DNA from 4 places in the Paenibacillus sp. JNUCC 34 genome. Region 2 is predicted to be linked to each of the others. Evidence: riboswitches for the same ligand, from Rfam matches in the RefSeq annotation. Region 2 holds a riboswitch; each other region holds the start of a gene.
What was found. A riboswitch is a leader RNA that binds a small molecule or an ion and turns the genes downstream of it on or off. The one in region 2 is predicted to bind cyclic di-AMP.
Positions count from the first base shown of each region.

Region 1: another riboswitch for cyclic di-AMP. It lies ahead of AC2TF5_RS01160 (hypothetical protein); the one in region 2 lies ahead of AC2TF5_RS27395 (C40 family peptidase).
Region 3: another riboswitch for cyclic di-AMP. It lies ahead of AC2TF5_RS17005 (C40 family peptidase); the one in region 2 lies ahead of AC2TF5_RS27395 (C40 family peptidase).
Region 4: another riboswitch for cyclic di-AMP. It lies ahead of AC2TF5_RS04385 (TrkH family potassium uptake protein); the one in region 2 lies ahead of AC2TF5_RS27395 (C40 family peptidase).

Region 1 covers NZ_CM177770.1:255,495-263,045, reverse strand. Annotated here, with positions in the region: gene AC2TF5_RS01180 (N-acetylglucosamine kinase) at 1-267, opposite strand, end outside; gene AC2TF5_RS01175 (AraC family transcriptional regulator) at 402-1,271, opposite strand; gene AC2TF5_RS01170 (MFS transporter) at 1,619-2,767, shown strand; gene AC2TF5_RS01165 (TrmB family transcriptional regulator) at 2,897-3,661, opposite strand; cyclic di-AMP (ydaO/yuaA leader) riboswitch at 4,161-4,361, shown strand; cyclic di-AMP (ydaO/yuaA leader) riboswitch at 4,466-4,633, shown strand; gene AC2TF5_RS01160 (hypothetical protein) at 4,757-5,170, shown strand; gene AC2TF5_RS01155 (potassium-transporting ATPase subunit F) at 5,321-5,398, shown strand; gene kdpA (potassium-transporting ATPase subunit KdpA) at 5,429-7,108, shown strand; gene kdpB (potassium-transporting ATPase subunit KdpB) at 7,130-7,551, shown strand, end outside.
Region 2 covers NZ_CM177770.1:5,932,219-5,939,769, reverse strand. Annotated here, with positions in the region: gene AC2TF5_RS27405 (GNAT family N-acetyltransferase) at 1-195, opposite strand, end outside; gene AC2TF5_RS27400 (C40 family peptidase) at 309-776, opposite strand; cyclic di-AMP (ydaO/yuaA leader) riboswitch at 778-914, opposite strand; gene AC2TF5_RS27395 (C40 family peptidase) at 1,173-1,646, opposite strand; cyclic di-AMP (ydaO/yuaA leader) riboswitch at 1,650-1,788, opposite strand; gene AC2TF5_RS27390 (hypothetical protein) at 2,104-2,928, opposite strand; gene AC2TF5_RS27385 (M1 family metallopeptidase) at 2,940-4,928, opposite strand; gene AC2TF5_RS27380 (YwhD family protein) at 5,080-5,595, shown strand; gene AC2TF5_RS27375 (copper amine oxidase N-terminal domain-containing protein) at 5,726-6,904, opposite strand; gene AC2TF5_RS27370 (amidohydrolase) at 7,007-7,551, opposite strand, start outside.
Region 3 covers NZ_CM177770.1:3,636,754-3,644,304, reverse strand. Annotated here, with positions in the region: gene AC2TF5_RS17020 (class I SAM-dependent methyltransferase) at 1-68, opposite strand, end outside; gene AC2TF5_RS17015 (GNAT family N-acetyltransferase) at 193-708, opposite strand; gene AC2TF5_RS17010 (endonuclease MutS2) at 723-2,768, opposite strand; cyclic di-AMP (ydaO/yuaA leader) riboswitch at 3,672-3,816, shown strand; gene AC2TF5_RS17005 (C40 family peptidase) at 3,819-4,682, shown strand; gene AC2TF5_RS17000 (hypothetical protein) at 4,827-5,162, shown strand; gene AC2TF5_RS16995 (carbohydrate ABC transporter permease) at 5,364-6,314, shown strand; gene AC2TF5_RS16990 (carbohydrate ABC transporter permease) at 6,374-7,243, shown strand; gene AC2TF5_RS16985 (extracellular solute-binding protein) at 7,286-7,551, shown strand, end outside.
Region 4 covers NZ_CM177770.1:959,107-966,657, reverse strand. Annotated here, with positions in the region: gene sdhA (succinate dehydrogenase flavoprotein subunit) at 1-956, opposite strand, end outside; gene AC2TF5_RS04400 (succinate dehydrogenase cytochrome b558 subunit) at 972-1,640, opposite strand; gene AC2TF5_RS04395 (LysR family transcriptional regulator) at 1,882-2,793, shown strand; gene AC2TF5_RS04390 (potassium channel family protein) at 2,881-3,546, opposite strand; gene AC2TF5_RS04385 (TrkH family potassium uptake protein) at 3,563-4,906, opposite strand; cyclic di-AMP (ydaO/yuaA leader) riboswitch at 4,970-5,112, opposite strand; gene AC2TF5_RS04380 (CPBP family intramembrane glutamic endopeptidase) at 5,384-7,060, shown strand; gene uvrC (excinuclease ABC subunit UvrC) at 7,093-7,551, opposite strand, start outside.

The DNA of each region.
Region 1 (7,551 bases), 360 kb from region 2:
GCCGATCATCGGGCGCAAAATCTCATAATCCGCTTCACGGTCCGCTCCAGCCAATCCGAAGTAGGCAAAGCTGACGTCATTCTTTGTTATTCCGGCTTCAAGCAGTGCTGCGTCGCAGGCAGCGTTGATGTTGCTTTCCGCCTTTTCACGGTCAATTTGATGATTTCCGTTACCTGCCATTCCTTTGCCGAGCACATTACCGCGCTCATCTACAATAACGGCATGAGTCTTGCTTCCTCCGGCGTCCACGCCCAAATATCTCCTCATGTACATCACTCCTTCCGCTGATCACGGGATCAAACTGTTGTTATATGTACAAGATACTCTTCTACGGCAGCTCAAACTACTGCTATATATGTAAGAACTGATACTATCTTACTGTCCTATGCTTGAGCTCTCTATTATGACCGCTCTCTCAGTTCACTTGGTGATAAACCGATATGCTGTTTAAACAGCCGGTTGAAGTTAGACAGATTCCGAAACCCGCATTCCTCGGCAATACCGATGATTTTCAAATCTGTTGTCTCGAGCAAATGCACCGCATGGGTCAGTCTCAATTGAATTAAATAGTTCAGGGGTGAAGTGCCGACAGCCTGATGAAATAGAGCACTAAACCGCGAGGGACTTAAATGGGCGAGATCGGCCAGCTCATTCAGTGTCCAGCCGTAACCAAGATTCAGTTCCATTGTATGAAGTACATCCCTCAGCACATGCATACCTCGATGCTTCATGGACAGATGGACCGTCTGCTGCGGTGTCTCGTGTAGGTGACGGTTGGTCAACCCCAGAAAGCGAATCAGATCCGCACGAATCAGACTCATAAAAACATCGTCTTTCATACGGTTCTCTTCCATCATCCGTTGGAACAGCCCCACCAATTCCCGGCTAACGGGCTTATCGTGAGTGACGATATGGCCGAAATGCACACCGGCTTCGCGGAAAGGATGCATCAGTTCCGGGTCATACTTCAGATCAATGGCCAGGAGCGAGGGATCGAACATAATAATATCCATCACCAGATCTTTCGTTTCAAAAGCCCGGTGCAAATCGTCGCTGTTAATGAAGACAAGATCGCCTTCTTCAAACGGTACTTTCATACCATTAATGAGATAGTAACCGTTTCCACTTCGTATATAGTTCATTTCCAGAGTTTGATGCCAGTGCAGACGTTGGAATCCGGGGTTAACCCCCTCCGTCGTCGAAGCCGTAAATGGAAAAGAGCTGTCCGGAAAAAGAATATGATCACGTATGACACTCTGAGGCCTGTCCATCTGGCAAATTCACCTCCACCAAAAGTTCTGAGTTTCTTGAAAAAGGCATTATCGTACCCTATCAAGTCGAATTATTCAAATATTACCACGATGATATAGGACAGGCTATCACTCCGGGTTGACTTTAAATCGGCTAAAAAGAGTATACGGGCACTTGAAACCTTTTTGGGTGAAAAAGTGTATTTTTACATTGCTCCACTTCTTCCCAAATACACGAAAAAGGGTTGCATCAGATAACCGAGGTTACTATAATGGTAGTAACTTAAATTTGATACTTTATGAGATAAGGATGTGTCTGTTTGAATTTTCGCGTATATATCTTGGCCATCGCGGCGTTTGTCGTCGGTATGGTTGAACTCATCGTTGGAGGTATCCTGAATCTCATTGCAGAGGATCTTCAAATATCTATCAGTTCTGCCGGTCAGTTTATCACCATCTTTTCCATTGCCTTTGCGATCTCAGGTCCGATTCTAATTAATGTGACCGCCAAAATGGAACGTAAAAAGCTCTATCTGTACACGATGACTGCCTTTATGATCAGTAATCTGATCGTAGCTTTCACATCAAGTTATGCAGCAATCATCGCAGCCCGTGCATTATCCGCTATGAGCGGATCCGTTATCGTTGTACTGTCCGTCTCCATGGCAGCCTCGCTCGTTCCGGAATCGCACAAAGGTCGCGCGATCGGAATTATCTATATGGGAATCAGCGGATCACTTGTACTCGGGGTACCACTCGGCATGGTGATCGGTAATGCTTACGGCTGGCGGACTCCGTTTCTCGTCATTGCGATTCTTAGCCTGCTATCTATGGCCGGCATTGCGTTATTCACGACACGCACAGCTCCGAACCCGGTAGTACCGCTTCGTGAACAGCTTGCGTCCTTGAAGAACAGCAAGATTATCAGCGCCCAGCTTATCGTCCTGCTGCTGCTCACCGGTCATCTGACTTTGTACGGATACCTGAAGCCTTATGTACAGTCCACATTCGACGTCAGCAACGACATGATGAGTGTCGTTTACTTTTTGTTCGGCATCGCAGCCGTAACAGGCGGCGGGGTCGGCGGCTGGATATCTGACCGTTTCGGTACGAAACGTTCAATCCTCACCATTGTGGCCTGCTTCTCGGTATCGATGTTCGTGGTCATGCTCACAGCTCAAATCTCGTTCTGGGTGTTCCTAATAGCCATGATGATATGGAGTGCGCTGAGTTGGGCCATTTCTCCAGCTCAGCAGACTTATCTGCTTCAGCTGGCTCCAGACAATGCAGAAACACAGCTTAGCTTGAATTCCTCCATGCTTCACCTAGGAATCGCTGCCGGTTCAATCATCGGCGGTACCGTTATTGATCAGAGCCACACGGTAGCCCACAACCCTTGGGTCGGCGGTATCATTGCTACCGTTGCCTTCGGTGTCGCGTTATTCTCGCTAACTCGCCGTTCTGCTCCTGACAAGGATGGAGCTGCTGCTTCGTCCCGAACCGCAGAGCAGTTGTAAGTTTGGTTCAAACTCATACTGTACACACTTAAAGGGGCATCCCAAAAGGTCCATTGACCTGTGGGATGCCCCTTTGCTGTTGTGAGAGACTGCACGGAGTAGTCATTCCTCCATACTTTCTGTCCTTGTTTAATAGCGCAGCCGGAGCAAAAGCGCTTTAATCTCTTCGTCTTTGAACATCTCTTCCGGATATTTACGACTGAATGCAGTCAATGCCATATCGTGGTAGAAAAATTCAACAAACACCTTCACAAAGGGCTGTGCCTGCGTCCGGATTGCCTGCCAGCTGCCCTGCTCGACGCCTGCGAATAGAAGCTGCTTCGTATCTGTCACCAGAAGCATGAACCGCTCCAGCTTATCGTGATCCGCCGTAGGATTCAGCACATACAGCTTGGACAGCGACACTTCCGGATGGTCATCCCCCGTCACCAAAGCTTCAACGCGCACACCTTCCCGCTCTTTCCGGTCCAGCAGATCGGTTATTTCATTAAACTCATCGCTCCACATTGAGACGAGAACAGACTCCTGCGCTTCCTCAATCATCTGTTTGCAGAACGCCTGGATCGAGCTGTGCGATTTCAGACTCCACACCTGATCATCCACAACCGTTTTGCGGACCCCCGCCGAGCGAAGCTCCTTAATGTCACTCTCAAACTCATGCGTCAGTTTATCAATCACGGCTTCCACAGGGAGTGCCGTATAGGTACGCTTTTTGCCAGATACCGTATCCATGACAATTCCCTTGTCCACTAACCGGTCCAGCACCTCATAAATTTTAGCCTTCGGAACACCGGACAACTTCACGATACTCGATGCATCCATCGCCTCGCCGCTCGTCACAAGTGTTTCATATACTTTGCTCTCATACTGGGAGTAACCGAATTGTAGAAGCATAGCTCCTCCTTGTACATTTGTTACCCTCTATGTTACCGGAGCGTGAGACGCTTGACCAGTACTATGGAAATGTGAATGCATGTTTATAGATACTCCTGAGTCCGTTTGCTCTGAAACCTGCTCATTGTCCGGGTTCCCCCGACTCCCTTTAGAGAGCTCAGCGTTTAGATCATGGTTAAATTCGGATGAATCATACGTCATTGCCCTTTCAAAGTAAATGTTCATTTATGGTCTAAAAATTCAAAATATCGACGAAAAAGCCAAAAGAAAACGTGTACATTAGGGCTTGACATCGATTATCCATACAAATACACGGTATCTTGCCACTTTACGAGAAATCAACGAAATACAGAGAAATACAGAGTATGGAGCAGTATTCTGGTGACCAATCCCCCTTTCCCCCGATATCCTGTTAAAAAACACCTCAAATGTGCCTCTCCCTCGATTTACATTACGAACCGCCAGACGTATGATACGAATCATGAAATGAACAATGTTTTCACATGAATCGCTGAATTCCCTTGCTGGGCAAGGGAAGCGGGGGAACCAAACAAGGAGATGGACCAGGTGGTGTGAGAGCCACCATGAACATCTTCAGGGGTGAATCTTGATCCGAAGACTCTATGGAATCGGATCAGGTAGGGCGACTCTCACCGCCCGAATCCGACAGCTAACCTCGTAAGCGTTGAGTTAAGCAGTCACGCATTCAATTGACGCGGTCTGCTCACAAGGAGAGGATGATGAAGCTTGTGATCGAGAAACACGACCACAGGGCTTAATGTCTCTGTGGTTTTTTGCAAAGTGCTTTTTTATTCGCTGAATCCTTGAATGGAAAAGGAACGGGGGAACCAAACGGGAGACTTGCTTTTCTTCCAGGGGTGAATCACATCGGCAGAATACCTGCCTATGGGTAGGGCGACTCTCACGCCCGAATCCGTCAGCTAACCTCGTAAGCGTATCGAGAGAGGCAACGATTGTCGTGTGCAGGGCACGGTGTATTTCACTGTGTCATCAGAAGCCGCGGGAAGAGTGACTCTCCTTCCCTGAGGCTTCTTTTTTGTTGCCTTCTCTTTCTAACAAATAGGAGGAGAAAACATGGAAAAACCGCAGGATCTGATCATCGTATCCGCTCCAACCAAGGCAGGGGAGGAATTCGTACTCCAGCTTATCCGAAATAAAATTCCGTTTGCAGCCATCGTGAACAACCGGGTAGAGCAAGATCGTCTGGATAAGCTCGGAGCCAAAAACAACATGATCTTGATCGACACCACCGATGAACAAACCTGGATCATTCCCGAGTTTTCCGTCGGCAGGGTGTTTCTGTTTGAAAGCAGTCTGAACCTGTGCTGCCGTTACTTGCGGATTTGCCGTACTTGGACTTTGGATCCGATCTATGTCATCACTCATTCAAGCAACCCGAGATTAATTTATAAAGGACTTGGCGCAGATATCGTGCTGCATACGAACCATACCAATGTTTCCTTCTTAATTTCATCACTCGTCAGCTAGACCATATTCATAATCTTTCAAAAAATATTTTGGAGGGATTTACATGCAGGATCTGTGCATGGTGCTCATTCTGGGAGGAACCTACGCACTGTTCACCTTATTTTTATCCTGGTGCGGACGCGTGGTCAATGAACCGGAGGCTGATAACCAATGATCATCATTATCGCATTTATGATCTTTATTTTTCTGTATTTGATTTACGCGCTGATTCACCCGGAAAAATTCTAGGGGTGTTATTGAAGGAGGAAGCAATCAATCATGGGCATTGTACAAATTGCCATCGTTATTCTGGTTCTGGTGCTGCTCGTTAAGCCTCTCGGAACCTACGTATATAATGTATTTCGCAATGAAGCGAACGGAACGGATAAATGGTTCTCCTGGGCGGAGAAACCGATCTATGCGTTGATCGGACTTAAAGAGCGCAAAGGCATGACCTGGAAGGTATATGCAATCAGCTTTGTGATGACCAATATTGTGCTGGTTGCAGCCGGGTATCTCATACTACGACTGCAAAAGATACTGCCGTTCAATCCAAACGGAATTGACAATATGGAGCCAACGCTATCGTTCAATACTATTATCAGTTTCATGACCAATACAAACCTGCAGCACTACAGCGGAGAATCGGGTCTCTCCTACTTCTCGCAGATGGCCGTCATCACCATGATGATGTTCACCTCCGCTGCTACCGGCTTATGTGTCGCTATCGCGTTCATTCGGGCAATTACCAGCAAGGGAACAACGATAGGCAACTTCTTCGAAGATTTTGTTAAGGCACATACACGGGTGTTCATCCCGCTGGCCTTTACAGTGGCCATGCTACTTGTTGCGCTGCATGTTCCTCAAACCTTAAAACCTACCATCAATGTAACGACGCTTGAAGGCGCCGAGCAGCAAATTTCAGTTGGTCCAGTGGCTGCACTGGAATCGATCAAACATCTGGGTACGAACGGTGGTGGACATTTCGGCGTCAATTCGTCTCATCCGTTTGAAAATCCGAATCCGCTGACTAACGTAATCGAGATTTTATCAATGTGGTGTATTGCGGCGGCTCTGCCTTACACATTCGGTTTATTTGCGAAAAACCGCAAGCAGGGCTGGATTATTTTCTCGGCCATGATGGTTCTGTTCATCGGATTCCTGTCACTTGCCTACGTATCGGAATCGAATGGTAACCCGGCGATGAGTCGACTAGGAATCGATGCTTCCCAAGGCAATATGGAAGGCAAAGAGGTCAGGTTCGGTATTGCCCAGTCTGCTCTGTTTACGACCGTAACCACAGCAGCCACAACCGGATCGGTCAATAACATGCACGATACGCTGACACCGCTTGGCGGTATAACACCGTTGTCTCTCATGATGCTGAACTCTGTCTTCGGCGGAAAAGGCGTCGGTCTGATGAATATGTTAATGTACGCTATTCTGGCCGTATTCCTCGCCGGGCTGATGGTTGGACGAACGCCGGAGTTTCTTGGGCGGAAAATCGAAGCCCGGGAGATGAAGCTGATTGCGATTGCCATTCTGGCTCATCCCTTCATTATTCTGGCGCCGACTGCTCTCGCTCTCATGACAGACGCTGGTCAAGCGGGCATTACGAACGCAGGCTTTCATGGCATTTCACAAGTGCTGTATGAATACACTTCCTCGGCAGCGAATAACGGCTCTGGCTTTGAAGGTCTTGCGGATAACACGCCGTTCTGGAATATATCAACAGGGCTTGTCATGCTCTTCGGCCGCTATATTTCGATGATTTCGCTTCTAGCGGTAGGCGGCTCTCTGCTGCGTAAGCAGTGGATTCCTGAGACACTAGGGACATTCCGCACGGATAACCGGCTGTTTGCGTTTATTCTGATTGCGGTAGTCCTGATCATCGGGGCGCTGACATTCCTGCCCGTGATGGTGCTTGGCCCGATTGCCGAGCATTTAATGATCCGTTAATAGAAAAGGTGGATTATCCCAATGAATAACAATAGAAAAAAGGTATTAAACGGAGATATGGTTCGCCAGTCGTTAAAAGATAGCTTCATCAAGTTGAACCCTATTGCCATGATGAAAAACCCCGTGATGTTTGTTGTCGAGGTTGGTACATTTATTGTCCTCCTCATGACTATCTTTCCCCATTATTTCGGGACAGAAGACAGCATCGGCTTTAATCTGACCGTATTTGTGGTTCTGCTCTTAACCGTCTTGTTTGCCAACTTTGCCGAAGCTCTTGCTGAAGGGCGTGGTAAAGCTCAGGCTGACTCCTTAAAGCAGTCAAAGAAGGAAATCGCGGCCAACAAGGTTATGGACGGCGGCGGCATCAAGCGTGTTCCGTCTACCGATTTACGTAAAGGTGACATCGTGGTGGTCTCGCAAGGCGAAATGATTCCCGGTGACGG
Region 2 (7,551 bases):
CATCCGCTGTTCTTCATCGAGTATGGATACATACTGCTGCTCGCGGATGTCCGGATCGCCAAACTCGATACCAAGTCCTTTCATTTGCTCCCAGGGGAGCCAGCCGTAGATATTATAAGGAGATGGGTAGGTCCAGCTGCAAATCTCCGCTGCATGATACGAGTCCATTGGAACCGCATAAAACCGTTGTGCCATGGGAAGCAAAGGTCATTCTCCTTTCATGATTTACGAAATAAGAAGAAAACACCCGCTAAAAGAAGGGATGCTTCTCTTCGCGGGTATATTTGTATGATATAAATGATTTCAAATTATTCAGACACGTGGCTTTCGTATGCTGAATCATCCATAATTCGCTTGGCGCCGATATAACGCTCCGCATAATAACTGTCACCCAGTCGGTTGGTCACGACCCCTCTTGAAGTGGAGGAGTGGGCAAATTGATCATCCCCGATATAAATACCTACATGGGATACGCCCTGACCTGATGTATTGAAAAATACGAGGTCCCCCGGGCGAAGGTCTTCGCGGGATACGGCCACACCCATCTCAAATTGGGAGCCTGACTGATGGGGAAGCTTCATTCCCATTGCTGAGAATATGTACATTGTAAATCCAGAACAGTCAAAACCGCTTGTTGACGTACCACCATAGCTGTATCTTGTCCCTAGCACATTATCGATTTCTTGATCCAGCTTACTGTCGGCAAAAGCGCTGCCTAAGCCTGCCGTGAACAGCATCGTAAGGCCTAACACGGTCGCACTGAACTTCTTAAGCATAAATAACTCCTTCCGCTGCCTGCGAGGTTAGCTGTAGGGTTCGGTTGAAGGTCCCCTATGATCCCTTAGTAGCAAGATCAATTCACCCGTGGTTGGATCCCCCGCTTCCATTGCTCTGGAATTTGGCATATGCATTCTATGTATAAAAGCCCTTACAATAATGACAAAGTTATTACATTGAATATTCTATCAGAGGGCCTGTCCACTTGGCAATTGTTTATTGCTGTCTTTTGAATAGAATAGATAGATATCCGTGTCGAATTATTGTCATAAAAAATTTCTCGTAAAGGTGCAAACTTTTTCCCTATTTCACACGTTATAAAAGTATAAAGAAAAAGCCGCGAAGGAGATTGTGGTGAATCTCATTCGGGCTTAAGTAAACTTTTGTTTATGAAATTAATTGTAGTTCACAGCGGCGGATTTGTATTTGCTCGGGCTCATGACCCGCTTGGCGCCAATGTAACGCTTGCCAAAATAGCTGGAGTTGATTGCGGTGATGGTGACACCGCGGGAACTTGAGGAATGTGCAAATTTGCCACCACCTACATAGATCCCTACATGGGATACACCTTTGCCTGAGGTGTTGAAGAATACAAGATCGCCGGCTTTCAGTTGGCTCTTCGGTACTGCAGTCCCAACTTTATACTGGGATGCCGATGAATGCGGCAAAGTCATCCCGAGTTTCTTGAACACATAACTTGTAAATCCAGAGCAATCGAATCCTTTGGTTGTGGTTCCACCCGATTTATAAGAGACGCCAATGACGGGTTTGATTGCGCTGTTTAACTTGGAATCCGCGAAAGCGCTTCCGGTACCTAGCGTAAGGGCGAGAGCCAGACCGAGTGAAACGGCTGTTAGCTTCTTTTTCAAGTGATAAGCTCCTTCCAATGCCTGCGAGGTTAGCTTAAGGGTTCGGCTGAAGGTTAGCCTATGATCCCTCTGTTGCGAGATCAATTCACCCAAGACGGTTCCCCCGTTTCCCGTTGGAACGGGAATTCGGCTTCTTAAGATATGAAAAATTATAAGTACAATGATAGTTCATCCATATGAAATAGTTACAGGAAAGATGACAAAGTTGTTACTAACACATTCGTTATTTTAACAGAGTATTAACTTTTTGGCAATCGAGGAAAGTATATTTGAACAAAAAAATTCCGTTCTTCCTAGTGGAGAACGGAATTTTTTTGTTTTGTTGGCTAGCATTATGCATCTTTTGAGATTAACAGTAACATATAATGCATGAATTTAAGGTGAAAATTGGTTTTTTAATTGGGGATGAGAATTATGAATGGATGATTCAGGTTTCTTATGGATATGTGAACATCTTTTAAATTTGACGACTGTGAGTATGCCATACATGATATTGAGCGGTAACGCTCCACAACTGGAATAGACTACTCACAAAATAGGAGGTCTGCTGAATGATTAATCCGATCAGACCTGACCATAGGAAGGACATACCGCTGAGCAGAAGGAGAAGAGCTATCGCTGTTCCGCCGATCGTAATGGAGATGAGCATAGCCTTTCCGATGTGACGGAGACAGACCATCAGAGCGGATATCATGCCCATGCCAGCTGTTTTGCCGAACTGCATATAAAGAAAGAACAAATGAATGAGATACGCATACAACAGCCAACAGACGAAGTAAGGAGCGATCTTTAGCAACGTAGACGGGTCGCGAATGGCAGCTAATAGTGAAGGTAACATTTTCGGCACCAGCCAATATGCGGGGGTAAAGGTCAGAATCGTCTCAACCACATAAAATAAAGTTACCGGTTTCCATAGCTGACGGATGCCCTTGAAGAAGAACAGACCTCGCTCACCTTTCGTCTCTTGATGGAGATTGTAAAATATACCAGCATGAATAAGAGGAGTCAGAAGCATCCGGATGATCAGCATACAGATGAGTATCCAGGCATAGGTATGAACGTCGTTGCTTTGAGTCAGGGCCCTTTCGCCCTCATAAAAATACAACAGCTTACTAAGCTCATTCGGAGCAGGGTCCGGGAATCGCATCAGAAGCGGAACGACGGCTGATTTGACAAGGCGATACAGGCAATATCCCCACAGAAGGCGATACAGAAACAGAAGAATAATAACATAGAACTGATCTTTCACACTGGTCCAGCCTTTGCCTGCGTAGCTTTTCATGTTCTCCCCCCTTACCATGACAGGCTGCCGAACAGTGTCTCCACCAGCTTGGTGATGCTCAGGTTCCAGCGCGTGACAACTTTCGGATCCATTCCCGCCTTCATATAGTTATTGATGTGTTTGTTCTCGAGCACGATTGAGTATTTCGGATCAACCATTGCCCAGAGTAGTGGAGATTTATGCTTGATTTCATACTGGGTTTTTCCGTTCTTGCCGTCCCACACCTTTTCAACCGTCTTCCCGTCCTCAAATGCAAATCTGATCGGGATGTTGGAGACGGTGCCGCCCTTGCTCACGATGGTCACAATCGTCTTATAGGCGGGGTCTTCCCGGGTTCCGGTATTTTGGGTCTGAATGTTCTCCACAGCGACGTCAGCCATCAGGTTACCGTATACATATTGGTCAAAATAAGGCTGCCACGATTGTTTGGTGATTTGCTCCACAACCTGTAGAAAATCTTTAGTTGTCGGATGTTTGAAGCGGTATTTTTTCGCATAAGTCATCATGATTTTGTCCATCGTCTGTGTGCCGACCAGGCGTTCAATGTCCTGCAGCACCAGCTTGCCGCGTGTGTAGACGTTCAAAGCGTATTTTTCGTGAGATCCGTATTTCCAAGATTCCTGTTTAAGCGGCTCAGGCGAGGATATGGCCGCAGCTTGTGCTGCCGTGTTAGTGGTTAATCCGTATTCCTGCTCCATTACCCGATCCTCGGCATAGGAGGTGAATCCTTCGTCGAGCCAGGCCTCCTCGAACTCATTGTTCGCGATCATGCCGTAAAAATATTGGTGTCCGATTTCATGGATGATCGTGCGCTCTAGCTCGTACCCTGGCGAATCGTCCTTGGCTCCGAAAGCGGTCACCAGCGTCGGATATTCCATACCGCCCGCGCCGTTTCCAGCGTCTGGAGGCACTACAATGGACAACGTAGCGTACGGATAGGAGCCGTACCATTTACCGTAAGAGGATAAAGCTGCTTTGGCAGCATCAAAATAGCGGTCTTTCAGGTCTTTATGCACCGGATCAAGGTAAAGCTTAATGCGGACACCGGGTACACCAGGTGCGGAAAATGCCTCTTCCGCTACGACAAAATTGGGCGAGGTTGCCCAGGCAAAGTCATGAACATCGTCTGCGTAGAATTGGTAGACCTTCTCACCGTTTGATTTTGTGGCCGGTTTAGTCGGAAAACCAGTGGCTGCAACAATATAGTTCTCCGGCACCCGGATACGGACGCTGTAAATGCCGAAGTCAGCATAAAACTCAGAGTTTCCATGGTATTGATGGAGATTCCAACCTTCCTCCGTGCGATCGCGAACTCCCGCAGGCTCGTATACGCTGATTTTCGGAAACCATTGTCCAGCCATTACAAAATCATCAGCTGTACCCATACGTGCAAAGATTTTGGGCATATCGACTTCAAATTCCATATTCAGCGTAATGCTCTCCCCGCCTTTAACAGAACGCGGCAGACGCAGCTTCACCAGGCTTTTGTCCTTCGCGTTGCCATCATCAGGCTGCACAAATTGGAGACGGTTGAGCAGAGATAGCCCTTCAATTGTTTTGATCCCCGTAATCGTCATGGATCCGAATCCGTCCTCAGGCATACGGTCTGATCGAAGTCTGCCACCAGATTCCTTCATAAACGTGGTTTCTTTGGATGCAAAAGCATTAGGGTAAAGATGAAAGTAAAGCTCGTTTACGGCTTTTTCACCAGGATGAGTCCAGGTTATCGTCTGTTTTCCCTTCAATTTGTTTTCGCCCGGCTCAAACCTGACATCCATGTGATATTCAACCAGTCTGTTGCTCAGTGCAGGAGCAGGTACATCGTACTGAGCTTTAGGCGGGGAGAGTGGGGCTTTCTCCACTATCGCAGGCTTGCCCAATTCTGGAGCGAGAACAGGCGCTGAAACATGGATACCCTGCAGAAATAACAGCATTGACCCTCCGAGGAGACCGAGGGCGAGCAGGGATGAAAGAAAGACTTTGGCGCGTGGTGGGACCATATCGAACAACCTCCCGTTGACAAGCATCTATAGCATGTATATGTTTGCTTTTAGGCGATTATTAGTTAAAATAAAATTATTGGGACTAGTTATTTAGAAGAATGAGCAAGGCGGAGGTCTCTTCCGTCCTTATATAGGAGGTTTTGCTGTAATGGAGAATGAGGAACAAACAGGTAAGAAGCAGATTGCCCTTAACATCATAAGCAGTAAAAGCAAGCACAAAGGGTTCGGAGCAGGCTCCATTGATCTGAACAGTGTATCTCCGGTCATCATTGACGGCGGAGTAGCAAAAATTGAGATTGGTGCAATGCACGCGAAGAGCAAGGTGGAACGTGGCATTAAGTTCTCTACCAACCGGGAGGATGTGCCTAACGGCCGTCAGCTGTGGATTGTATGGGTAGCTGTAGATCGTACAGCTGAGGGACAGCACTATGGCGGTATGACCGCATGTGAGATGTGGATCGATCAGGAAGCGAAGCGGGGCTGGAAAATCCTCGCTGACCATGTGAATAAGCTGGATGCGGCATTGAAGCGCAAAATAATTCTTGATGGGTTGGGTAACGTGGAGAAACAAGCACTGAAGGATCTGCTGATCTCCAAAAACGAGGAATGGTGGAATGCCTCTTCTGACGAGTTTAAACAGGCGCTCGATACAGAATCGGAATAATAAATTGAGGAAGCCCGGTGCGGATAAGATCCGTCCGGGCTTTTATTTAAGGGATAAGAAAAGTATAAGCTTTGGAGTAAGCTACATCTTTAGCTCGCAAGAATAACTACCGCTAAGTGCGGTCTGTATTCTAAAAGGGGAGCTTGTACGTAAACGTTTTATTCTTATCAAGCAAAGGGTGACTCCAATTAAAGGTCAACTTCTGATTTTTAAATCCGGTGTATGTCAGACCGTCGCCGACATAGCCGACTTCATTTGGAGGATATTCTTCAATCAGCTTCTTTGCCTCATCATCCAGCTGCAGGTTTTGATAAATCAGAATGGATTGCTTGGCTGTAGGATGAACAATAAATAGCGTTGCTTCTTTATAAGGGCGGACTAGTAGAAACTCCGGCTCGATTGCTTCCACAACGAAATCATCCTTTACACCGGTAATGGCCTCAAGATTATACGTTTTGACTACCTTCCCAGTAGGGTGGACAAGCTGCAGGGTGCTGCCGTTCATGATCACTACATTTCCTTTATAGTCGTCTATATTCGGTTTCGTATTGCGGCCGCTAAAGTTAGCGTAATTGGTGCTGCCTGCGTTAACAATCTTTCCGTTATAAATGAGGACACGAGTGTGAGACTCATGAATATGCGGTTCGCCGTAAGAGTTGTTTATATCCACCACGTAGCTGGAGGGATTAATCTTACGGGGGTTGATACTGAGCAGATCAATATGCTCTATTGAAGCCTTGCCGGCTTTCTTCGGGACACTACCGGCTTGGCCAGTTAGTATTGTACCGTCATCACGGCTTAACCAGAAGATCATGCCGCCGACAGCTCCGGAAGCATATTGTTTGCTTCCTTGAAGCGAAACCTTGGATTTACCGTTCCACTTTACTGGGATTCCAAAGCTTTTGGCCAGGAGTGAAGTTGGAACATACGTGACGCCATGTCTCACTACCGGGGTAGCTTCAAGGGCAATGGCCGTTCCCTTGGCATTTACCGCTTTGGACTGACCGGGAGCAATACGGACAGACTCCAAGGGACTGTTAATATACACATATTTCTTGTTAGGTGTCAGTGTAATTTTAAGATCGAGATACTCTGACAGCTCCTTGAGTGGAACAAATACAACTCCGTTTTTCTTAAACGGGGCATTTTTCAGTTCCAAATCCCAGGATGTTTTTTGGCTTTCTTTCTGGGTCGCTGCTGCAGAAGCCGCTTGTGCTGAACCTGAAAGGACACCAGATAAAGGCGTGAGACCAAGCGTCAGAGCCAGCACTGCAGCCCAGGCTATTTTATATGACTGTGTTGATTTCATTATATACACCTCCACAAGTGATATATACTAGACGCCTCCTGAATGGGAAAAGTTTCATATTTGAAGTTTGAAGTAGTGCCCCTGAGATCGATTTCTGCTTTCTTAGGAATCTTCGGATGGCGCGATTTCACCATATACAACGCTGCCTTTATACATGACAGCTTTCCTTGGAGATCTCCTCGCCACAGCTTCTGCGGCGCAGCTTGCTGCCACAAGCACACAGCTTGCTTCATCACCAACCGCAGGCCATATGCGGGTTCCGTTACGATCTAGTGGCAGTACGCCATCTGTAATGAAGCTTAGTGCCTCAGCAAGCTTACGTTCGCTTCTCCAGCCGTAGCATTCTGCAAAGATGCTTGCACGCTCTAAATTATCTCCAGTACCAAACGGCGACCAGTGATCTGTAATGCTGTCTTGTCCAATAACAACCTTCGCTCCTCGCTCATAGAGTAGTGGCAGGGGCATTGTCATCGTTCCTATCGGAACTGTTGTAGCAAGTGTGATCTCTAGTTCAGCAAAAAGATCTGCTATATCACTAACAAGCGAAGCAGGTACTGCAGCTAGACCAAAGCCATGACTAATCGTCACTCTTCCTTGCCAACCAATTTCTCGAGTAAGGGCGGCTAAGCGTCGCATCGTAAATATCC
Region 3 (7,551 bases), 2.3 Mb from region 2:
CGTTCGAGCTTTTCTCCGCCTCCGGTATCTATAACTTCATAATCTTTCCAATCATCAGCTAAATACATGTTGAAAACCATCCTTCAAATTGTCATTTAAGCTTTATTGTACAACATTTACCGCCGACATTGCCACAAATCTGGTTATGGCGCTGATTGATGAAGGATTGTTGTTTTTATTTATTGAAGCGATTCATTCCATTTCCAAAAAGGCGTCGGAATAGCAGAGCTCGCCCTTGAAACGGTGTAGAGCACCTTCCTCGATTTCGTAAACCATAAAGACCTCTTCCGGAACCTCGAACTGTTTCAATTGAAAGCCATAATCACCTGCCTTAACAAATCCAAATTGCGGATAATACGAAGGATGACCGATCAGAAATACTAACGGGATGTTGAATTGCCGGCATCTGTTCAGACCTTCTCGAATTAACGCCCCGCCAATCCCCTTACGCTGTAAGGTCGGCTCAACGGCGAGAGGGGCGAGACAACCTACTTGATATGATTGATCATCATCTAATACTTCAGTTAAGCTGAACATGATGTGCCCGGTAATTTGTCCATCTGCCTCGGCTACGATGGACAAATCCGGAATAAAGTCTTCGGTGTCACGGATACGTTCAACAAGTCGAGGCTCAGCCTCATTCTTAAACGCGTTTTTCAGCAGTTGTTCTACTTGGGTGTAATCCTGGATTTTTTCTGTTCTTATCATAGTTATGTCCTCCTTTAGGATTCAGGTTTTATTTCAATGGTTAGTCCCTCGACATGCTTTCGGTTCATCAACTTCCGTTTCTTGCGGTTCTCTTTACTCTCAAAAACGATATCCATGTCATAGTCTTCAGGATACAGATCTTTACCTGCAATATGCAGTGTGAGGCGTTTGTGGTTGATTTTGATCTTTTGTTTTTGGATCATCACGCCAACCATACCGCGCGAATCTTGAGTTTCACAGACGATACCCGTCCTGTTCAAGGACGATACGTACACGCTGTCTCCGAGCTCATAATTAGTGGATTTCGAGCTATGATCTTTCTCATGAATTCGACCTTCGCTGTGAGGCGTTTCCTCGGATCGTTTTTCTACATCGTGACTTGATTGATCAGAGAAATCATCCTCATCAGGACTGTGACTTTCCTCAATAGATACATCTTCCGGATTGTCTTCATTAGCAGGCACATGAATCTCATCTGTATGGGATTCATTCGTGGAGACGTTGTAACTTGGGAACATCGTATTGTCATGTCCTACACCAGCTTCAGAAATTTCTCGGGAACGTGCAATGATTGCTGAAGGAATCCCCAATTTCTCAGCAATGACAAAAGCATAGCTTTGTCCGGCCTCTCCGATTTTCAACCGGTATTTCGGTTCAAGTGTCTCTGTGTCAAACTCCATTCGTGCGTTTTCGAACCCAGGAGTTATACGTGCAAAATTTTTGATTTCTGTAAAGTGAGTCGTAACGACAACCGTAGCCCTGCGGCGATGCAGCTCTTCCAGCACGGCGATCGAGAGGCCGATACCTTCTCCAGGATCCGTGCCTGAAGCCATTTCATCCAGTAATATCAGCGTTTTGTCATTGGCGGTTTGTAAAATATGATTGACGTTTCTTATATGAGCCGAAAAGGTGCTAAGCGCATGTTCAATGCTTTGACCATCTCCGATATCGACTGAAATCTGTTCATATATGCTGCATTGACTGCCTTCCTGAACAGGGATGAGCAGACCCGACTGAACCATCATGGTTAATAGACCAACGGTTTTGAGTGTTAATGTCTTACCGCCTGTATTTGGACCTGTTATGATCAGGGACTTGTAGTTACGACCGATTGCAAAATCCAGTGGGACCATACCTGGCCCCAACAGAGGATGGGTGGCCTGCTTGAGCGCAATGATCCCCTGATCATTAAGTTCCACGTTTCGTCCGCTGATGGACAGGGCGTATTTACCCCTCGCGATAATAAAATCGTACATTCCGACAGTATCTGCATTCAGCTTCAATTCGTGACTGTATCTCTCAGCCGTTTCGGTCAATGCACTGAGCACTTTGGTCTCTTCACGGGTTTCTTCGGATTGCAAAAAGCTCAGCTCATGTTGGAGGCTTGCGACATCACTAGGCTCGATATAAACCGTTTGTCCGCTTGCCGATTCATCCAGCACGACCCCGTTAACTTGCTTGCGGTGTTCTTTCTTGATGGGCAGAACATACCTGCCGTTACGTTTGCTGACCAGACTTTCCTGCATGATGGCTCGGTGTTTGCTGAGTAAACTGTCGAGTTTTCGCTTGACTCGCTCTTCAGATACAGCGATTTTTTTGCGGACTCTCGCAAGCTCCTTACTTGCACCATCAACAACACGGCCGCTATAAATACAGCGTTCGATTTCTGAGAGCAATGAAGCGAGTTCATACATTGAAGTGGCGTATGAGGCTATCTTTGGAGCAATTTCGCTCTTGGTGGCCATATAACGTATGAGCTGCCTGCAGCTGCGTAGGAATTGTTGGATATGGCCGAAGTCGCGTTCACTAAGCACATAACCGGTCCCCAGCAGCTGTTGAACAGGTTCTATTCCCTCCAAGGAAGGGATGGGTATACTTGCCCCAGCACGGAGTAGTGTACTGGCTTCAGAAGTTTCATCCAGCCTATGCCGGATTACCTTGAGCTGGGTGAGAGGGGTCATTTCACGAATGTGATTTTTCCCGAGATATGAGACGGCAAAGCGTTCCAGTTCGGTTTGGACCTTGTCGAATTGCAGTAATTTCATTGTAGCTAAATTCATTTGTGATCAAACTCCTTTGTATTGGTGTATATTTGCCTGAAAGAGCCCGTGAAAAACAAAAAAAGGCAGAGAATGAACGTAGGTTCACTCTCTGCCTTTAGTCAGTCCGCCTTGAAATTGATCGTCTCCATAGGAAATAGAGCTGCCAGCACTTACTGTACGCAGTCCTATTTACCAAAAAATCCGTGCTGAACTCAGCACGGATGAAAAGACGCCAAAACAGGATAGACCTCCCGGGCTTCAATTGATATCCGTTGTTCTTAACTAATTACACAGATGGAAAAAACCATAAGAAAATAAACATAGCCTTTTCAGGCCATGAAAAAAAGGGTTTTTCCAATCATATGAAATTTGGTTAGTTAAGAACGACCACCGACATCAAAATCTCTCCTTATTAAGAGGGTATGACATTAATATACGGTTTCTTTTTGGAAAAAGTCAAGCGAGGTTTTCATTATATATGTATATGGTGAAGTCCGAATTGTTATAAGAGGTTGTTCAAAAAGTCCGCTTTTGATCACGAAGTGAATCAGGAAGTGGGCTCGGCATCGAATCTTGAATTCAGCCGGTCCTAAGTGGATGCTTACGAAGTATGTTTCCTCCGGAAACATTTTAGGTGCTCACGTACCCAAAACAGCTGATGCTTCCGAAGACGTTTTCTACGAAAACGTGCAGCTCCGCTCCTCAGTCCCTAGCTTCATCCAACTCAAGCGTTTTGAAAAAACGCACATCGGAAGCATATGCTTCGGTGCTGAAAACCGACCTTTTTGAACACGTACTATAAGTATCGAAAAAGTATCAATTTCGCTCTAAAAGTTACAATCTGTTCATAATTTCATAAAATGGACACAATTTCGACCTATATCAAAGAGCTGGGTATGTTACTTTATAATGGTTAACTTGGTTTATTAAGTGCTGAATCCAGACGAGCATAACGTTTGGTACGGGGGAGCTTTATTTGGGGTGAATGTTTATTTGAAAATATAAACTAGGAAATACCTCTTTCCGAATCCGTCAACTAACCTCGGAAGCAACAGGGAGGAAAACATCATGAATAACTTACTGAAATCGGTTTTACTTTCAGGGGCCATTGTCGCCTCGACTCTCGTACTTAGCTCTGATCCAGCGAGCGCTGCTACTTCTTCCATTAAGGTACAAATTAACGATTCCTTAGTTTCTTTTCCGGACGAGCAGCCGTTTATTGACAGTAAAGGATTCACTCAGGTGCCTATTCGAATGATCGTAGAAAAAATGGGCTCCACCGTAAACTATGAAAAGATTAGTTCTACGAGCTCTAAAGTAACGATTAAAAAGGGAAACACCACCATCGTACTAAAATCCGGTTCCAATATTGCTTTAGTCGGTTCTAAACAAGTTGTCATGGACACGAGCATGCGGATCGTCGATGGCCGTTCTTTTGTTCCCGTTCGGTTTGTATCAGAAACGTTTGGCTATTCTTTGAAGTGGGACTCTAAAAACAAAATTGCTATCATCAGTACGGATGGAAAAAATTATCCTCCTGCCTGGACAGCTCCAAGCACTTCCCAAGGAAATCAGGCTGTATCACTAGCTAAACAATACCTTGGGACCAAATACGTTTGGGGAGGTGCCTCGCCATCCACCGGATTTGATTGCTCGGGTTATGTGAAGTATGTGTATGGTAAAATGGGTGTCAGCTTGCCTCATAGCTCCGTGTCGATGCATGACAATTACGGAACTTCGGTGTCAAAGAGCAATTTAAAACAAGGGGATCTCGTATTTTTCATTACTAACAAAGTTTCAACATCTCATGTAGGCATTTATATCGGTGATAATAAATTTATTTCTGCCACTAGCAGCGGAGTAACAATTGACAGCATAAACAGCTCCTATTGGGGACCTAAATATAATGGCGCAAATCGGATTTTAAAATGATTTTTATATAACAAAAAAAGGGGTTGTCTTCTGGTCATCTGTGATGACTTGGGGACAACCCCTTCTTTATGTTAATAATAGGCATACACCCTGTATTGGGCGTATGCATACAATGAGGGTAAGGACGATAAAAGGAGTGAACATATGACAACAACATACCCGAGTCATCATGTCGTTTACCAATGCGACCAACATACCGCGCATTTAATGAAACAACACAAGGAAAAAGTACATCATGCGATGAATAACATGGTCAATCGAAAAGTGCAAGTCCACACGGTGCATAATGAGATTATTGTGGGTGTGGTAGTAGGGGTGGATGTGGATTTTGTGTATTTGAGCATGGATCCACTTGACGACATGCGTGGTTTCTTTCCGGGATTTTCCCCTGGTTTCAACCCTCCGGGACCTATTGCCCCTTTCAATCCTATTCTGCCGCTGGCCTTGTTTAATCTGCTGACAATAAGCCTGCTGTTATAAAAAAGATCCGCAGGAAGGAGGAAATTACAACCAAAACCTGCGGAATTCTCGCAGGTTTTTTGGTTATAGAAATAAATTGGCGTATAAAAAAACAACATATTCCGGATTTGTCCACATAACCATTTACAGAATGGATTAGAGCGAGTGTACATCCATTCGTCATTCAATCCGGATCTCAATCTAGAGAGGAGGAGGGGCTGTTTGTCATCCACCCCAGAAGGGAAATACCTATCCAATCAAAGGACTATGTCCAAGAGGAAGTTCAGATTTACACGTAATGATTGGATGGGTTACTTGTTTAGTGCTCCTTTGATTGTCGGTGTGCTTGCTTTTGCCATTTATCCGATGTTTGCTGCACTGTTTATGAGTTTTCACCAGACATCAGGCCTTGCTTTGAATGGAAAATGGGTAGGTATGAGCAATTACAGTTATGCTTTAGAAGACTCCTTATTTTGGCAAGCGCTTACAAACACCTTTGTGATGGGCATCTGGTCCGTACTGCTTGGCATTGCCCTGTCGTTCATTCTCGCAAGTCTGATCAACAATTTGAAATGGCATCTGGGAAAAAATTTTTTTAAAGCGGTCTACTTTCTGCCTAACGTAGTATCTGGAGTCGCAACAAGCCTGTTATTCTCATTCTTGTTCTTTCCTTCAAAGGAAGGGTTGATCAATTTCGTGATCAGTTTTATCGGTCTTGAGCCGGTTGGCTGGTTTACGAATCCGGAGGTTTCCCGGTACAGCATTGTATTGATGAGCCTATGGGGTGCGCTTGGCTATAACACGATCATTTTTTTGGCTGGATTGCAAAGTGTTCCCCGTGATCTATACGAAGCTGCAGAAGTGGATGGAGCGGGAACGTACCGTAAGTGGCTCTATATTACCATTCCCTACTTGCGGCCAATATTTGTCTTTATGCTCATTATGGGAACCATCGGTGGTATGAAAAGATTTACAGACGTTTGGTTGATCGGAGGTACAGCCGGTAATCCTGGAGGCAGTCTGATGACGGTCGTGCTGTATATTTACCGCAATGCATTTCTGGCTTCACAGATGGGGCTTGCCACGGCAGTGTCTTATCTGCTGTTCCTAATAATCCTCGTGCTGACGGTATTTCTCATGCTGCTTAACCGACGTAAAGACAGTCTGGATTAACACAAGGACCGTATTTGAACAAGTGAGAAACCGTCAGTAAAAAGGATAGGAGGGAAATCATGGCCGATACAGTAATACCCAAAGTAACCGTTCGCCGCAAAAGGATATCTTTAAGTCAGCTTATACTGACCATTGTTCTGTTTTTAGGCTCGTTTTTAATGATTGTGCCGTTTCTCTGGATGCTTGTAACGAGCTTCGATTGGGGAGCGCGGCTTAATATATCGTTTCCGCCCAAGATTTGGCCCGAGGAACCGTCGATCAGGACATTCGAAGCGGCTTTTACCAATATTAAAATGTTCAAATATATCGGTAACTCAGTCATTGTCAGCGGTGGGGTCATTATCATTAGTTCGCTTTCGGCCTTGTTGTCGGGCTATGCCTTATCCAAGCTCCGCTTCAAAGGGGCGAACCTAGTGCTCTTACTCGCACTGAGCACGATGATGATTCCATTCGAGATGACGATGATTCCACAGTATTTGCTCTTCAGCAAGTTAGGTCTTGTTGATAATTATCTGGCATTTTATCTTCCTGCGATGAACTATGCATTTGGAACATTTTTGGCCAAAGCGTTCTTTGACCAGCTGCCGAGCAGTTTAAGGGAAGCAGCCGTGCTGGATGGAGCCAAGGAAATCACCGTGTTCAGCCGGGTCTACCTGCCGCTGTGTACACCGATTATCGCAACCATGGTCATATTGCTGTTTCTTGGTGTCTGGAATGATATGCTGTGGCCGCTGCTTATTTTGAAGACTGCTGCTAAATACACCATACAAATCGGTTTGGCCATGTTCACGTATAACAATGGTATTAATCAGCAGCCTGCTATCATTATGGCCGCGACGACGATAAGTCTTATTCCGGTCGTTGTCGTATATTTATTCCTTCAGCGTTATATCATCGAGAGCATTGCTTTATCCGGTATCAAGCAGTAAAGAGCAAATAGAAAGTCTATTACTTTTGGAGGTGTTAAGGTTATGAAAAAGGCATTGTTGCTCATTATGTCCTTCATGCTCGTGTTTACAATGGCCGCATGCTCGGGTAGCTCAGGGAAGGATGTAACTGGCGGCGTCAAAATTGAAAAAGTGTCAGATATGTCTGGCATGGTTCGCGTTGCATTGGCCGGCTGGCAGCTCGAAAACGGGATTGATGCATTGACAGGAAATCCGACGATTGGCCTGAATGAATATCTGGATAAAACGTTCAAAATCATGTACCCGAACATTAAGCTCGAGATTTACCA
Region 4 (7,551 bases), 1.1 Mb from region 2:
TCCTTAGGGTCTTTGTGGGAAAGATCCAGATACACCATGTTCTCTCCGTTAATTCCTAGTCCCTGATCGACGCAAACGTTAAATATTTCCCGTGTCGCAATATCCCGCGGCACCAGGTTACCATAAGCAGGATACTTCTCTTCAAGGAAGTACCAAGGTTTCCCGTCCTTATACGTCCAGATGCGGCCGCCTTCACCACGCGCGGATTCAGACATGAGGCGCAGCTTATCATCGCCCGGGATTGCTGTCGGATGGATCTGAATGAATTCTCCGTTCGCGTAATGCACACCTTGCTGATACACAGCGCTCGCTGCAGTACCGGTGTTAATAACGGAATTCGTCGTCTTACCAAAAACAATACCTGGGCCACCACTCGCCAGAATAACCGCGTCGCCCGGAAATGTACGGATTTCCATCGAACGCAGGTCTTGAGCTGAAATACCGCGGCATACGCCTTCATCATCAATAACAGCGTTCAGGAACTCCCAATTCTCGTACTTAGTTACTAGACCAGCTGTTTCCCAGCGTCGAACCTGCTCATCAAGCGCGTACAGAAGCTGCTGGCCTGTCGTAGCACCTGCATATGCTGTACGGTGATGTTTCGTACCACCAAATCGACGGAAATCGAGCAGCCCTTCCGGCGTCCGGTTAAACATAACCCCCATCCGGTCCATCAGATGAATAATGCCTGGTGCTGCATCACACATCGCTTTAACTGGTGGCTGGTTTGCCAAAAAGTCACCGCCGTATACGCTATCATCAAAATGTTCCCAAGGAGAGTCGCCTTCCCCTTTTGTGTTAACGGCTCCGTTAATACCGCCCTGTGCGCACACGGAGTGGGAACGTTTAACAGGTACCAGTGAGAATAAATGAACGTGAGCTCCAGCTTCAGCTGCCTTGATGGTCGCCATCAAACCAGCTAATCCACCGCCCACCACAATAATGTTAGATGCCATTTCTGTTCACTCCCCTTAGCTCAAAACTGTTTTAAACACATCAATAAAAGCTGTCGCCGCCTCGAACTCGGAGTTCTTGAATGCGGTCAAGGCAAGAATAAACAATACACTCATAAGAACGAACAAACCCATGCAGATGTATGAGGATACACGCTGCGCACGCGGACCAACCGTAATACCCCAGCTAACGAGGAATGCCCACAGTCCGTTCGCGAAGTGGAAAGTTGCCGAGATAACCCCGATCACATACAGTACAAACAGGATTGGAGTGTTAACAATACCATGCATAACTGCACCTAACTCATCGTGTGTGATCTTGCCAAGAGCGATCTGAAAACGTGTATCGTACATATGCCAGATGATAAATACAAACGTAATAACGCCGGTAATCCGCTGCAAAGTAAAGCGAATGTTCCGCTCAAAGTTGTAGTTGCCGATGTTGTTATTTGCTTGATAGGCGATGTACAAACCGTAAACGCCGTGATACAGAAGCGGCAGCCAAATCAGGAGCAGCTCCAGGAAAAATATGAGCGGTAGGCCGTTAATAAATTGGACACCTTTATCAAAGCCTTCCTTTCCACTATCAAAAGCCTTAAAGTTGGTGATCATATGAGTGAGCAAGAAGGCTCCAAGCGGTATGATACCAAGCAAAGAATGCAGCTTTCTGGAATAATACCCTTTCATAAGTTGACGTTCCCCTTTCCAATGTGTAGCGTTTTCATTAAGTCTCATCATAATTCATCAACCACATACTATCTACGCGTTAAACGCATTCAACGACAAAATGTCCCGCATTTCGTTTATTCTGTGAACATCTTGTGTCATATTTCATGTTACTCCTTTTTCTCTTATAATGGAATTGCAATATAATTATTAATCGTTATAATTTATACGCATAAGCTATTCATTTAGGATGTGAAAAATATTGTTCGAAGAATTGGACGTGTTCGCAGTCGTCGTTGAGCAGTCAAGCTTAAACAAAGCTTCCAAGCTGCTGAACCTTTCCCAGCCTGCCCTTTCCCGCAAAATCGCCAAACTCGAAGACGAACTTGGCGTTCAGCTCTTTAATCGGCGTGGAAAACGTCTGGAGCTTACTTCTATCGGTCAGCTTGCCTACACCTATGCTCTGGAACAACGCCAGCAGCAGTTGAAATTCATGCAGACACTCGCACATTATCGTGTGGAAGATCAGATTACAATCTCACTTGGAGCCAGCCTGACAACGCTTCAGACTACGCTGCCCCCGCTGATAAATGCCTTCATGGAACGTCATCCTACAGCCGAGATTAAACTAATCACAGGCAAGACACATGAAATCGTGTCATCCGTCCGTGACAAAAGAGTGGAAGTTGGCATCGTTGCTTCTTCCATTAATCAGCCTGGCCTTAACTGCATTCCGCTGTTCGACGATCATCTTGAACTCGTACTGCCGATTTCACATCCTTTGGCTGAGAGCCAAGAGGTCGGAATCGAACAGCTACAAGGCTTGCCGATGATCATCTTCTCAACAGGTACCTGGTACCGGAAGCTGACCGATGATCTGTTTCACCGCTGGGGGATCATGCCGGACATCCGCATGGAGATCGACTCTTTCGAAGCGATTGTGCGTCTCATTCCCACCTGTAAAGCGGCCGCACTCCTTCCCAAGTCCTATCTCCGACCTCAGCTGCTGTCGGATAACGGACTTGTTGACATCCACATTCCCGCTCTAATTGAGACCCGGCGAACGACCAGTCTCATTTATGGAAATCCCTCCGAGCTCAGCAATGCCGCCAGTCGTTGGATTGCCGAGACTGAAACATTGTTCCGCAAGCTTGAAGAGGACAAAAGCCAATAACCTGACCGAGAGAAATACGTCAGGTTATTGGCTTTATATGCCGATGATATACCGGCTATTGAATATAGATAGATAAATCCTTCGTTTCTACATATTTACGACTTCGCCCTCAAAGCGATCGATGTTCTCTTTTGCTCCTATAACAACCATAATATCGCCTGCACGCAAAATATCCATCGCCGTCGGGGCCACTATCACACCCGAACGTTGATTCAATGCCACAACACTGATCCCGTAACGGACACGGGTATTCAGTTCATTAAGTGTCTTGCCATCCATGCAGTCCGTCACCGTCATTTCCACGATCCGGTAGTCCTTGGACAGTTCGATGTAATCCAGAAGATTCGGCGTAACAAGTTGATGCGCAACTCGTATTCCCATATCTCTCTCCGGAAAAATAACCCGATCAACACCCAGTTTTTCCAACGCCCGGCCGTGCAATACGGATATTGCCTTGGCAACGACTGTGGCTACACCCAATTCCTTCAGAATAATTGCCGCCAAAATACTCGTCTGGATCTCGTCACCTATTGCTACAATGCCGCAATCAAAGTTCCGTATTCCGAGTGACTTGAGTACTTCTTCATCCGTCGCATCGGCAACTACGGTATGGGTGAGGAACTCACTCATGTCCTCGACCACTTCTTCATCCCGGTCGATTCCGAGTACCTCATAACCTAAATCCATCAGTTCAAGCGCCAGACTTGATCCGAATCGCCCTAGCCCTATTACCGCAAACTGCTTTGGTTTCATTTCTCTGCCAATCTCCTTATCCAATAATCATTTTTCCTTCTGGATGACGATACAATTCCTTACCCTTTTTAGGGCCTAAAGCATATGCAAGCGTTAGAGGCCCAAGACGCCCCGCAAACATCGTAATGCTGATCAGAAGCTTTCCGAATAATGACAAGTGGGGTGTTAATCCCATGGTCAGCCCCACGGTGCCGAATGCGGACGTTGCCTCGAACAGTATAGAGAGGAAACTACTGTCCTCTGTCGTTGACAGAATCATCGATACCGATATCACCAGTAGCAGTGCAAGCAGCGTAATGGTCAGCGCTTTAAGAACCCGTTCCTGAACCAGCCGGTACCGGAATAGCACAATCTCATCCCGCCCCCGCATCATTGCTATAACGGCAGCGATCATCATCGTGAATGTCGTCGTTTTAATCCCGCCCCCCGTTGATCCCGGGGAAGCTCCGATAAACATCAGAATAACCATGAAAAACTGTGTGGCCTGACGCAAACCGGTTATATCGAGCGTATTAGCTCCTGCCGTTCTCGGTGTGACCGATTGAAAGAAGGAGCCAAGAATTTTTCCACCCCAATTCAGCGATCCTAATGTTTTTGGATTCGTGAATTCAAATATGAATATGACAACTGCCCCTATCAAAATAAGCGCGCCTGTCATGGACAAAACCACCTTGGAATGCAATGACAGCCTGCGGTTTTTTTTATAATCAACCAGATCAGCCATGACAATAAATCCAATTCCTCCGGATACGATCAAGAACATAACTACAAAATTGACTAATGGATCATACACGTACCCGGTCAAGCTTCCAAAATGACCGAACAGATCAAATCCCGCATTATTAAACATCGTTACTGCATGAAATATTCCGTAGTACAAAGCTTTCCCGAAAGGCATATCAAATGCCCAGCGAAGGGTCAGTAGTAGTGCTCCACTAGCTTCAATCACCAAGGAATACAGCAGAACCCTGCGGATCAGTCGGACGATCCCCTCCATCGATGACTGATTCATCGCTTCCTGCAGGACAAGACGATCTTTTAATGAAATACGGCGCTTTAATGCAAGCGCAAATAGCGTGGCCATGGTCATGAAACCCAAACCGCCTATCTGTATCAGTAGCATGATGACTACCTGTCCGAATGAACTGAAGAATGTCCCCGTATCCACCACCACAAGACCGGTAACACAGGTCGCGGATGTCGCAGTGAATAAGGCATCCATAAAGTTCAGCGGTTCCCCTGTCGTGTTGGCAATCGGCAGCATTAGGAGCAAGGTTCCAATCGTGATAATTCCTCCGAACCCCATAACAAGAATCTGCGGCGGCGACAAGCGGAGCCAAAATAATTTGGAAGTCAACATATTCACCTCTTTAAAAAAAGTCAAAGAAAAAAAGACACTGGAAATCCAATGCCTTACGCGTTTGGGTTCCTGTGCTGCAGCCTACGAGGTTAGCTGACGGATTCGGGCATATCACAGGTCGCCCTATTCACTGCTATACAGCAGAGAAATTCACCCCAATTAAATGGTTCCCCCATTTTCGTTACGAAATTCGGCTGATCTATTAACATGATGTGATTATAACGCAATATCCTTAGGAACCCAAAGCCGATTTTAACGTAAATTAACTTAAAAAAGAGCGGAATTGGGCATATTCAAGAGTAGTAGCACATGGTTTTCTGAGGTTTTCGAAATCTTTCCTTCGTTTTCATCGTATCTTTCATAATTTTGAATGGGATAACCCGTTTGTTGCTTTCATATCTATGTTATATTGATTTATGTTTCCATGAAAGAAACGTTTCAAACGATTTCTAACCCCTATTACCAAGGAGGAATGACATGAATAAAGCAGGACAGCCCCTTAAACTTCAGTCGAACAAAAAACCTTTAATGGTGCTCGGGGCAATCGGCCTGATTCTGTTTCTAATTTTTCAGGTATTTCCGTCTACTGCCTCTGACACGCTAGAGGTAAAAACTCCCGAGTTAATCACCAAAAAGGCAGCGGCAGAAGCCGCCGAACGCTTCGTACAGGAACAGTTGCAGTACAACATCGCACCAGGTAAAGAACCTCTCGTTACATACCAATCCCGATCTGATGTATACGGATACCTATCCAAAGAAAAGTTGCTGACCGAATATAACAAAAAGTTCGAAAGCAAGTATCCTTATGATGTTTATCGCGTAAGGTTTGATCAAGGTGATGGGACAGCTTTAAATGTGGATGTACATATGCAGAACGCGGGTATCGCCGGTTTTTCCTTTGATATGGTCGGCTCTAGTTACAAAGGGGCCATGCTGCAGATGGGTGGCGTACGAAAGCAGATGCTCCTGATGATCGAAGGCGACATGTCACTAGCCGAGAAGGAGGCGCTTGCTGCACCTTGGCTTCACCGAGCGGGTTATGATACGTCCAAGCTTGAACGAATTACTGGCGAAGGGGAACCTGGTCTGAAATATGAGGACCCGGAAGCTAAGATCGGAGACTCTCGTCTTCAGCTGAACTTCTCCTTTGAAGACCGCCAACTACGTTCGTACGAGCCTGTATTTTCCGTTCCTAGTGCTCATACCGCCTATGTGGAGAAGCAGACGCTTAACGCTACCTTGCTTACAATGCTGGGCTACGGATTGTTTACACTCGTTTTGGGTATTCTGGCAATCGTCTACAGCGTAAAAACCAAAGCTCACACTTCATTTAAAAGAGGTATTTTCCTTGCTTTGCTATTGTTTGTTATTCAAATGCTGAACACTTATAACCTACTGCCGGTCTTTAAAGCAGACGGAATGAGCGATGCCAGCATTAAGGGTATCCTGATCTTTTATGCGGTCTACTCCATCGTATTCTCAGCCCTGCTCTACTTCTCACTCGTTGGAGGGAACGGATTATGGCGTAAGGAAGAGGGATTAAATCCATGGCCACGTGCCAAAGAACCCGGGTATGGCGTATACGTGCTGGAAAGCATGAAACTCGGGTATTTGTGGGCTTGCATTCTGCTTGGTGTACAGTCCCTGATCTTTATCGCGCTGGGTCTTACGCTCAACACCTGGTCTACAACAGATGCCTCACAATCACCTTTTAACATGTTGTACCCATGGCTGTTTCCGTTGATGGCCTGGTTTGCAGGTATATCGGAAGAGGCTGTCTACCGTCTGTTCGGTATTAAAATGGTTAAAAAAATCGTTCGTAACACGTTCGTGGCCAGCCTCATCACCTCGATCATCTGGGCTCTCGGTCACACCTTGTATCCGATCTATCCGGTCATATCAAGACCGATTGAGCTAGTCATCATCGGGCTTCTGTTCAGTTTCATCTTCTTGCGTTACGGATACATGGCCGCCGTATTCGCGCATGTGGTGTTCAACAGCATTCTAATGGGCTTCAGTCTCATGATGATGAACGATCCGGTTAACTTATGGATGGGGATCTTCTACATTATTTTGCCAGCCATCGTCGGTTACGTGATCTATAAATTCAATACACCCAAAATAAAAAAAGAAACGGCTTATCCGTCCACATAGGACGGAGGCCGTTTCTCTTTGTTCCAACAACATTACGACTCCTCATCACGCAGTGCGCTTAAAATCTCTTTGGCAAGTTTATCGCCTATAGACAGAGGCCGGAAGTCATCAATACTGGCCTCTTTAATCTTTTTGACAGATCCAAAATGCTTCAGGAGCATCTTACGCCGTTTCTCTCCGATTCCTGGAATTGAATCCAGCTTCGAGGTAACCATCGATTTCCCCCGCTGATCTCGGTGGAAAGATATCGCGAACCGGTGAACCTCATCCTGTATGCGCTGGAGCAAATAAAACTCCTGACTGTCACGAGGCAGCGACACAGGCTCCGGCGGATCACCCACCATCAGTTGAGCCGTCTTATGCTTAGCATCCTTAACAAGTCCGCAGACTGGAATGAACAGACCGAGCTCATTCTCCAGCACATCCACGGCTGCAGAAATTTGGCCTTTGCCTCCGTCCACTACGATCAAATCGGGCATAGGCAGATTTTC